DNA from 3 places in the Thermoanaerobacter uzonensis DSM 18761 genome. Region 3 is predicted to be linked to each of the others. Evidence: predicted binding sites of a transcription regulator. Region 3 holds the regulator's gene; each other region holds the start of a gene.
What was found. The regulator HrcA, encoded in region 3, represses chaperone genes, less so after heat shock. The targets are predictions, from matches to a motif close to ATTAGCACTCANNNNNNNTGAGTGCTAAT.
Positions count from the first base shown of each region.

Region 1: the regulator HrcA is predicted to act here: its motif matches at 1,368-1,396, upstream of BUB32_RS12240 (nucleotidyltransferase family protein).
Region 2: the regulator HrcA is predicted to act here: its motif matches at 1,399-1,427, upstream of groES (co-chaperone GroES).

Region 1 is NZ_FQUR01000029.1:3,393-6,681, forward strand. Features, by position in the region: gene BUB32_RS12230 (hypothetical protein) at 1-174, shown strand; gene BUB32_RS12780 (hypothetical protein) at 177-350, shown strand; gene BUB32_RS12235 (beta-1,2-mannobiose phosphorylase) at 403-1,293, shown strand; gene BUB32_RS12240 (nucleotidyltransferase family protein) at 1,511-2,557, shown strand; gene BUB32_RS12245 (glycosyltransferase family 4 protein) at 2,587-3,289, shown strand, end outside.
Region 2 is NZ_FQUR01000007.1:202,460-205,748, reverse strand. Features, by position in the region: gene groL (chaperonin GroEL) at 1-1,074, opposite strand, end outside; gene groES (co-chaperone GroES) at 1,089-1,373, opposite strand; gene BUB32_RS02720 (hypothetical protein) at 1,608-2,582, opposite strand; gene BUB32_RS02715 (hypothetical protein) at 2,853-3,047, opposite strand; gene BUB32_RS02710 (hypothetical protein) at 3,119-3,289, opposite strand, start outside.
Region 3 is NZ_FQUR01000012.1:80,943-84,231, reverse strand. Features, by position in the region: gene lepA (translation elongation factor 4) at 1-157, shown strand, start outside; gene hemW (radical SAM family heme chaperone HemW) at 154-1,281, shown strand; gene hrcA (heat-inducible transcriptional repressor HrcA) at 1,376-2,407, shown strand; gene grpE (nucleotide exchange factor GrpE) at 2,421-3,008, shown strand; gene dnaK (molecular chaperone DnaK) at 3,026-3,289, shown strand, end outside.

The DNA of each region.
Region 1 (3,289 bases), on a different contig from region 3:
GTGATTTTTATAAATCATGAAGATATAAACATTAATACTAAAATAAGTATAGGTGGAAAAACAAGAAAGAATGAGAAAATACAAGATTTAATCGGCGGAAGGCAGATTAATTTAGAAAATTTCACAATAGAGGCTAATGGAGTAGTTGCAATATTGCTGGAAAAGGGGGTATAAAGATGTTCAGGCTAACAAGACTTAGTAACAAACCTATATTGTCACCAATAAAAGAGCATGAATGGGAAAAGGAGGCTGTTTTTAATGCAGCAGTAATATATGAAGATAATAAATTCCACTTGTTTTACAGAGCTACATGTATTACGTGTATTACGGAGCAGCAGATACCCATATAGGTGTAGCAGCCATTGAAAAAGAAAAAGTAAAATTTTAAAAGGAGTGTATTAAGTGATAAAATTAAAGAGATTATCAGATAAGCCAGTATTGATGCCAAAAGCAGAAAATGAATGGGAAAGAGCAGCAGTTTTTAACACTGCAGCAATTTACGACAATGGACTGTTTCACTTGATTTACAGGGCTACTGACATTGGACCTCACGCCAAATATGGGAAATATACTTCTCGCCTGGGGTATGCAGTCAGCAAAGACGGAATTAATTTTATGAGATTAGACAAACCAGTGATGAGCAATGAGACAGAACAAGAGCTCAGAGGATTAGAAGACCCAAGGATAGTCAAAATTGACGGCATTTATTATATGATGTACACAGGTTTTGGGGACAGGTTTCATGATGACTATAGGATTTGTTTGGCTACCTCCAAAAACCTTATAGATTGGGAGAGAAAAGGAGTAGTTTTAGATGAACCTAATAAAGACGCCTCTTTATTTCCTGAAAAAATCAATGGAAAGTATGTGATGCTTCATAGAAGGTATCCAGATATATGGATTGCCTTTTCAGAAGATTTAAAAAGTTGGTATGACCATAAGCCTATCATTAAGCCAATTCCTGGAACGTGGGAAAGTGCGAGAGTCGGAATTGGAGGGCCGCCTATTAGGACAAAAGATGGTTGGTTTTTGATATACCATGCAGCTGATGACAATAATGTATATAGATTGGGAGCAGTCCTTTTAGATTTAGAAGATCCATCAAAGATTATTGCAAGGCAAAAAGAACCTATCTTAGAGCCAGAACTACAGTGGGAAAAAGAAGGATACATTCCTAATGTTGTATTTAGCTGTGGTAATGCAGTAAAAGATGATACTATTTACGTTTATTATGGGGGCGCGGATACTGTTATAGGCGTGGCGATATTAGAGATAAAAGATATCAAATTTTAGCAGGCTTTTAAAAGGCCTGTTTTTTATTTACAGAAAAGTACTTGACATGCCAAAAAGGATTAATTATAATACTTATTAGCAGCCGAATTTTAAGAGTGCTAATATATTTCTACTCTTCTTAGTTTTTATCATTCTTATAAATTATATCACTTATATCACGCCCTTCTTTTGTTTTTAAGTTTAATTTTTGAAAAACTTCATAAAGGAGGGGTCTTTTATGAAGGCGTTGTTATTGGCAGGAGGTTTGGGAACAAGGCTAAGACCTCTTACAGATGACCTGCCAAAACCAATGGTTCCTATCATGGGAAGACCTCTTTTAGAAAGGATCATTTTAAACCTTAAAAAAAGTGGAGTGGATGAAGTTGTAATAAGTACTTATTATAAGTCTCAGTACATTGAAGATTACTTCAACTCAAAAGAGGACTTAGGTGTAAAAATACACTACATTACAGAAGAATCTCCTTTAGGGACTGGTGGGGCAATAAAAAACGCCGAAAAATTTTTTGATGATACTTTCCTCATTTTAAACTCTGATATTGTCAGTGATATTGACTATGCAGATTTGATAAAATACCACAAGAGAAGAAGAGCTCAAGTAACTATTGCATCTATTGAAGTAAGAGATACTTCTCAGTACGGAGTTATAGAATTTGATAAAAAAGGCTTTATAACTGCTTTCAAAGAAAAGCCCAAACCAGGCGAGAGCAATTCTAAATATATTAACGCAGGAGTATATGTATTTGAACCTGAAGTGCTAAAAGAAGTTCCTGAAAATACAGTAGTATCTATAGAGAGGGAGACATATCCCAAACTTTTGGAAAAAGGGTATAGAATGGCTATTTATAAATTTAACGGCTATTGGATAGATATAGGTACAATAGATAAATACAAAAAAGTTCATGAGGACATTTTAAAAGGAAAATCAAGATTTGTAAGTACTACTTCCTCAAGAGGTATAATTTTAGGAGACAATGTTAAAATTCATCCTACCGCAAAAGTGATAGGACCTGCTTATATTGGAAATAATACTGAAATGGATGCCTATGCTACAGTTGGTCCGTATACAGTAATTGGGAATAACTGTCGAATAGGTCAAGAGAGCAAAGTATCTCAAAGTGTATTGTGGGATAATGTAAAAGTGTGCAGGTTTGCAAGATTAGAAAATGCAGTTGTCACCTCAGAATGTATAGTAGAGGTGAATATGGAAGTTAAAAATACAGTGTTTACAGCTAATAGATTGGCAAGTACTACGTTGATAACTTAATACTAAACAAACTAAGAAGGGGGCGTGATATGATGAGCGTATTGGGGAGAAATGTAGCATTTTTGAGCACCTATCCACCAAGAGAATGTGGCATTGCTACTTTTACTCAAGATCTAGTTAATGAAATAAAAAAGATAAAACTTATTAATTTTGCAGGAGTAATTGCAATAAACGATAATAAAACTTACGAATATGACGGCGATGTTAAATATCAGTTACAACAATTTGTGAGAGAAGATTATGTAAGATTAGCCCATGAATTAAATGTATCTGACATAGATTTGCTCATTATAGAACATGAATACGGAATATTTGGAGGAGAAAGTGGAGAGTACTTATTAGATTTGGTAGACAATTTAAATATACCCTTTGTTTTGACAGTCCACACAGTATTATCAAATCCAAATGAAAAACAACTTATGATACTTAAAGAATTAGGGGAAAAAAGCGTTAGAGTAGTGACAATGGCGAAAAATACTATACCACTTCTTGAAAAGATATATCACATACCTTCTAATAAAATCACTGTCATTCCTCACGGCGTGCCCAATCTTCCAGTATTACCCAAAGAAATATTGAAAGAAAGATATGGATTTAAAGGCAGAAGAATAATAAGCACTTTTGGCCTTATAAACCCTGGTAAAGGGATAGAGTATGGCATAGAAGCAATAAGTATTGTGGCCGAGAAATACAAAGATGTATTATACCTAATTTTAGGGCAAACCCATCCAA
Region 2 (3,289 bases), on a different contig from region 3:
ATAATCAGAGGTAGTTTCCTCAATTTGAGCCTTAATTTGATTTACTCTCTTCTTAATTTCTGCAGCATCGCCTGCTCCTCCTACAATTGTGGTATTCTCTTTTGTAACTTTTACTTGTCTTGCGCGGCCAAGCATATCTAATCTTACATCTTTTAAGTCATAACCTAATTCTTCTGAAATTACTTGACCACCTGTCAGTATTGCTATATCTTGTAGCATTTCTTTTCTTCTGTCACCAAAGCCAGGAGCTTTTACTGCTACACACGTAAATGTACCTCTTAATTTGTTGACAACTAATGTTGCCAATGCTTCCCCTTCTACATCATCAGCTATAATAAGAAGTTTCTTACCGTGTTGCACTACTTGCTCCAAGAGTGGCAACAAGTCTTGGATATTTGAAAGTTTCTTATCTGTTATGAGTATAACAGGCTCTTCTAATACTGCTTCCATTTTTTCAGCATCAGTTACCATGTATGGAGAAATATATCCTCTGTCAAATTGCATTCCTTCAACAACCTCAAGGGTTGTACCTAAAGTCTTTGATTCTTCAACCGTTATAACTCCATCTTTACCTACTTTGTCCATTGCTTCTGCAATGAGATTACCTATTTCTTCATCAGCAGCAGAGATAGAAGCAACATGGGCAATTGATTCTTTATTATCAATAGGTTTAGATATCCTCTTTAACCCCTCAACTGCAGCATCTACAGCCTTCGCAATACCTCTTCTTAAAAGCATTGGGTTAGCTCCCGCAGCAAGGTTCTTGAGTCCCTCCCGAACCATTGCTTGAGCTAAAAGCGTTGCAGTCGTTGTACCATCACCGGCAACATCATTAGTTTTTGTAGCTACTTCCTTCAAAAGTTGCGCACCTTGATTTTCAAAGGGATCCTCTAATTCAATTTCTCTTGCAATAGTAACACCGTCATTTGTAACCGTGGGGGAACCATATTTTTTGTCCAATACTACATTACGACCCCTTGGTCCTAATGTAACTTTTACAGTATCCGCAACTGCATTAACTCCTCTTTCTAATGCTCTTCTTGCTTCCTCTCCATATTTGATTTGTTTTGCCATTTTCAACTACCTCCTTATTCTATAATTGCTAGAATATCGCTTTCTCTTAAAAGTAGATATTCTTCACCATCTAACTTAACTTCTGTTCCCGCATACTTAGAGAAGATTACTCTATCACCGACTTTTACTTCTAATTCTACTTTTTTACCGTCTATGTATTCCCCTGTTCCTACTGCAACTACTTCACCTTGTTGTGGTTTTTCTTTTGCTGTACCTGGTAAAATAACTCCGCCTTTTGTAACTTCTTCTGCCTGGATTACTTTGACCACAACTCTGTCTCCGAGTGGTTTTAATCTCATATACTTTATCCCTCCTCCTTCATTTATTAGCACTCAACTTATGTGAGTGCTAATCCCAATCTCTATATTAATTTAAGTGGTAAAACATATCAAACTTTATTATAGCCTATATTAGGCTGTATAGTCTGATTATCTATGATTTTACCCAAATATTTTGATTTTATGCCATTATTTATTGATTTAGACTACGTTTCTGTAATTTGTATTTAAAAATAAAAAATACAGGGAAAATATTTATTCCCCTTTACCTTCAGATTTAACTAATCCTTGTTGTTTAAGATAATTAATCATATTATACATATACTGCTGCTGTTCCTTTGTCAACATAGATTTGAGATTGTCTATAATTGCTACCTGCTGGTCAGATAATCCTTGAGGTAATGAATTGTTTTCTTCTTTTTCTAATTGTTCCTCTGTTTCTTTTTTATTGGTATCTAAAATTTTATCTCCTTCCTCTGTTTTCGATATTTCCTCTTTATCTTCTATTCTTTCTATTTCCTCTTTATTTTCTTCTGATTTTTGTTCTTTTTCCTCCATACTCCTAGTAGAAGATTGTAATTGTTTTTTCTCCTCTTTCATGCTGTTCATAATACCCTCTGCTTTGTTTAATACTTCCAACAATTTTATATTCTTTGCTAGCTTATCAGTTTCTTCTAACTTTTCTTCAGGAATTATAGGCCTTAGGGCCTCATAAATATCAATTATTTTGTCGAAAATATTGTCTTTATCTTCTTCTTTTGAATGTTTCTCCATTTTTTCTTGCAAATTCTTCAACGCTTCATGAAATTTTAAAAACTTATCTATCACAATTTTTTTATCTTCCGTTATGTAGGGTTTTATCGCTTTCAAAATTCCTATTTTATCTACTTCTATTTTTTCTGCCACTTCAATTTCTTCTTCTGAAAGGCTCATCAATTTTTTTTGTATTTCAATTATTTCGGCTATTTTAGAGAAAATATCTACATAATATTGGTCTCTCTTGTTTAGATAAGGCTTTACGCTACCTACAAAATCTTTTCCCTTTGTTATCACTTCGTACACATCTATTGAAGTTTTTTTATTTTCCTGCGGTGAAGATAATTCATCTTTATCTTCTTCTGTAACTTCTTCTTCTTTTCTTTCCTTTTCCATACCCATTACCTGAAATCTCACAAAGGCTATTATCAAAAGTTCTACAGCAAGTATTTTTAATAAAATCTCCTTTTGCAAAACAAATTCCCCCTATTTTTAATCTCTTACTAAATATATGTAAGGGGTTAGTCTATTATTATAGACCACCCCTATTTTTTGTCTAATTTTTTTCCCAAATAATTATTCCTGGAACAAATAGAAGTATTAAAATTATTATTATGAAAATCCAAAACCAACCTCCAACAAATCCTATTCCTTTTTCTTCTGGCATAAATACTACCTCCCTTCAGACAGGTAAATAATAGGGAAATAAATTTTTTATCTTTAGCTAATATATAATACGTAATTTTAAGAATTTGTGTTACCAAAATTAATGCCTGTTAATGACCACAAAAATCGCTTTGCTTTTTTTCGCGGTTTTTCTTCCTGCAAAATTACAAGTATTAAAAAGAAGAACAGTAGACTTTCAAGCTCAAATCTTACATCCAACAGCAAAGTTAAAATTACAAAGAAGAACAACAGAGTATCTCCAGAAAAAGACATATATTATCACTCCACACGCATTAAATTTTCTAAATAAACAAGGCTCTATCGCAGGATAGAGCCCTTTAAAATTACTTAAGTTCATTGAAAAACCAGCCTAATCCGCCATCCATTATTATTACAAGGAGTATGAAGAAGAACAGCAATGTCTCTAAAGACCATGTTACATTAAGCCAGCCTCCACCAAGCGCTAATACAAGTATCAAGAAGAAAAACAACAAATTGCTTTCGCCAAAAACTGA
Region 3 (3,289 bases):
AAACGTTCTTGCCAAGTGTTATGGAGGAGACGTAACTCGTAAGAAAAAACTTTTGGAGAAGCAAAAAGAAGGTAAAAAGCGCATGCGACAGGTGGGAAGTGTTGAAATACCTCAAGAGGCTTTTATGTCAATATTGAAGTTAGATGATGAAAAATGAGGGAGATAGGTATATACATTCATATTCCTTTTTGTAAAAGAAAATGCTATTATTGTGATTTTAATTCTTATGCAGGCTATGATTATCTTTTTGAGGACTATATTCGGGCACTACTTATGGAAATAGAATCAAATTCTACAAAAAATTATAATGTAGTTTCAGTTTATATAGGAGGAGGTACCCCTAACATTTTGCCTCCTTCTTATATAGATGAAATATTGAAGTCTGTATTTAAAAATTATAAAATACTTGATGGTTGTGAAATTACTATTGAAATGAATCCTGGCCTTATAACTGAAGAAAAATTAAAAATTTATAAAGGGAGCGGGATAAACCGGGTAAGCGTTGGACTTCAAGCTTTTCAAAATAGACTATTAAAATATATAGGTAGAATTCATACAATAGAAGAATTTTTTAGAAATTATGAGTTAGTGAAAAAGTTCTTTGACAATATAAATATTGACCTGATGTACGCTCTTCCTACTCAAACATTTAAAGAGTGGCAAGAAACTCTAAAAGAAGTAGTAAAATTACAGCCGACTCATATTTCTACGTATAGTTTAATTTTAGAACCTAATACTTTCTTTTACAAACTTTATGAAAAGGGTAGGTTGTCTATAGTTGATGAGGAAGAAGAGCTTAAAATGTATCATTGGGGTATAGAGTTTTTAAAAGAAAAAGGTTATCACCATTACGAAATATCTAATTTTGCATTGCCCACATTTGAATGTCGCCACAATATTTTATACTGGCAATGCAAAAATTACTTAGGTTTTGGAGCAGGAGCCCATTCTTATATAAAGGATGTAAGATATAGTAATATTGAAAATATAAAAGACTATATTACGGGCATTTTAGAAAGAAAAATTGCAGTTAAAGAAAAAATAAAGTTGACAAAAGAAGATAGAATGGCTGAGTTTATGTTTTTGGGAATGAGAATGACAAAAGGAGTGTGTGATGAGGATTTTAAGAAAAGATTCGGTGTTAGTTTGTTTGAAATTTACAAAAAAATAATACAAAAATACTTAAATGAAGGTCTAATTGAGGTTGATAATGAGTGTGTAAAACTTACTGAGAGGGGAATTGATGTCTCTAACGTCATTTTTGAAGAATTTCTGCCCTAAATAAGTATTGACAAAAAATTATAAGAGTGGTATTTTAGAAACGTGAATTAGCACTCAATCAAGTTGAGTGCTAATAATACATGGGGTGGTGAAAATGCCGTTAGATGATAGGAAGAAAAAAATACTATATGCTGTTATTACTGATTATATTATGACGGCAGAGCCAATAGGGTCGAGAACAATAGCTAAGAAGTACAATATAGGACTAAGTTCTGCTACTATAAGAAATGAAATGGCAGATTTAGAAGAAATGGGATATCTCGAGCAACCTCATACTTCTGCAGGAAGGATACCTTCAGATAAGGGATATAGATTTTATGTAGACAGCATTCTTCGAAGTTATATAAACAATGACTCGCCAATTAGCTATAATACTCGCGAGGAGATAATAGCGGAATTTGATGAGATTGTAAAAAAATACGCAAAAATTTTGGCTAATATCACTCACCACACTACAGTTGCTAAAATGCCAAGGTTGAACCCTGATAGAATAAAGAGAATTCAACTTATACCTGTGGCTTCTAATAAAATAATCTTTTTAGTAGTGACGGATACAGGAATTGTAAAAAATCACCTCCTAAATTTGTGTCAAAATGTAGATAGAAATGTCTTTGAATTTTTAAATAATTTGTTAAATGATAAAATTTCCGGAAAAAGCGAAAAAGATATTTTTGAGTTTTTAGAACAGGATTTAAGGCAGATGCTGGGGGAGATGGCTTTTATAGCCGACGAATTGATAAACACTATACTTATGAGCTTGAAACAGTTACAGGAAACAGATATTTATGCGGATGGGACTTCCCACATTTTAGATTTTCCTGAATACAAGGATTTAAGCAAAGCAAAAAATTTTTTCAATCTTTTGGAAAACAAGTTGTTATTGAACGAAGTTTTAGAGCCTGAAGTAGATTTTATAGATGTGAGAATAGGAAGCGAAAACAAGTTTGAGGAAATGAAGGATTTAAGTGTAATAAAAACCACTTATAAGATTAACGGTCGTGTGGTGGGTACAATAGGAATTATAGGACCTACAAGAATGGATTATAAGAAGTTGATTAGTGAAATCAATGTGATGACAAAAGAGCTTTCAAATCTTTTGTCGAGTATATACAATGATGAAATATAATGAGGTGATATAAGTGGAAGAGATGGAAAAAGAAATTAACAAAGAGGAGGAAAATCGCGTAAATAGTTTAGAAGCAAATGAACAAATGGAAGGGCCTCCTGAAGATGAACAAGTACAGCAAGAGCCTCAGCAACAAACGGTTGATGAAATAGAAGAATTAAAGCAAAAACTTCAGCAAAAAGAAGTTGAAGCTCAAGAATATTTAGATATTGCACAAAGATTGAAAGCAGAATTTGAAAATTACAGAAAGAGAACAGAAAAAGAAAAATCAGAAATGGTAGAATACGGGAAAGAAACAGTAATTTTAGAACTTTTGCCTATTATAGATAATTTTGAAAGGGCTTTGGCAAGCAGTGGAGATTATAATTCTCTAAAAGAAGGGATAGAATTAATTTACAGGCAGTTTAAAAAGATATTGGATAAATTTGGTGTGAAAGAAATTGAAGCAGAGGGACAGATTTTTGACCCCTATAAGCACCATGCTGTAATGCAGGAAGAGGTAGAAGGAAAGCAACCAAATGAAATTATTGAAGTTTTCCAAAAAGGGTATTATCTAAAAGATAAAGTAATAAGACCAAGTTTGGTTAAAGTAGCAAAATAAAAAGGAGGTTGAAAAATATGGGAAAAGTTATAGGAATTGACTTAGGAACTACATTTTCTTGTGTTGCTGTTATGGAAGGAGGCCAACCTGTAGTAATACCTAACGCAGAAGGAGCTCGTACTACGCCTTCAGTCGTCGCTTTTACTAAAGAAGGAGAAAGGTTAGTAGGGCAAGTTGCAAAAAGGCAGGCAATTGTAAATCCTGACAGGACTATAATGTCTATAAAAAGACACATGGGAACTGATTACAAAGTAAAAATTGACGATAAAGAATATACACCT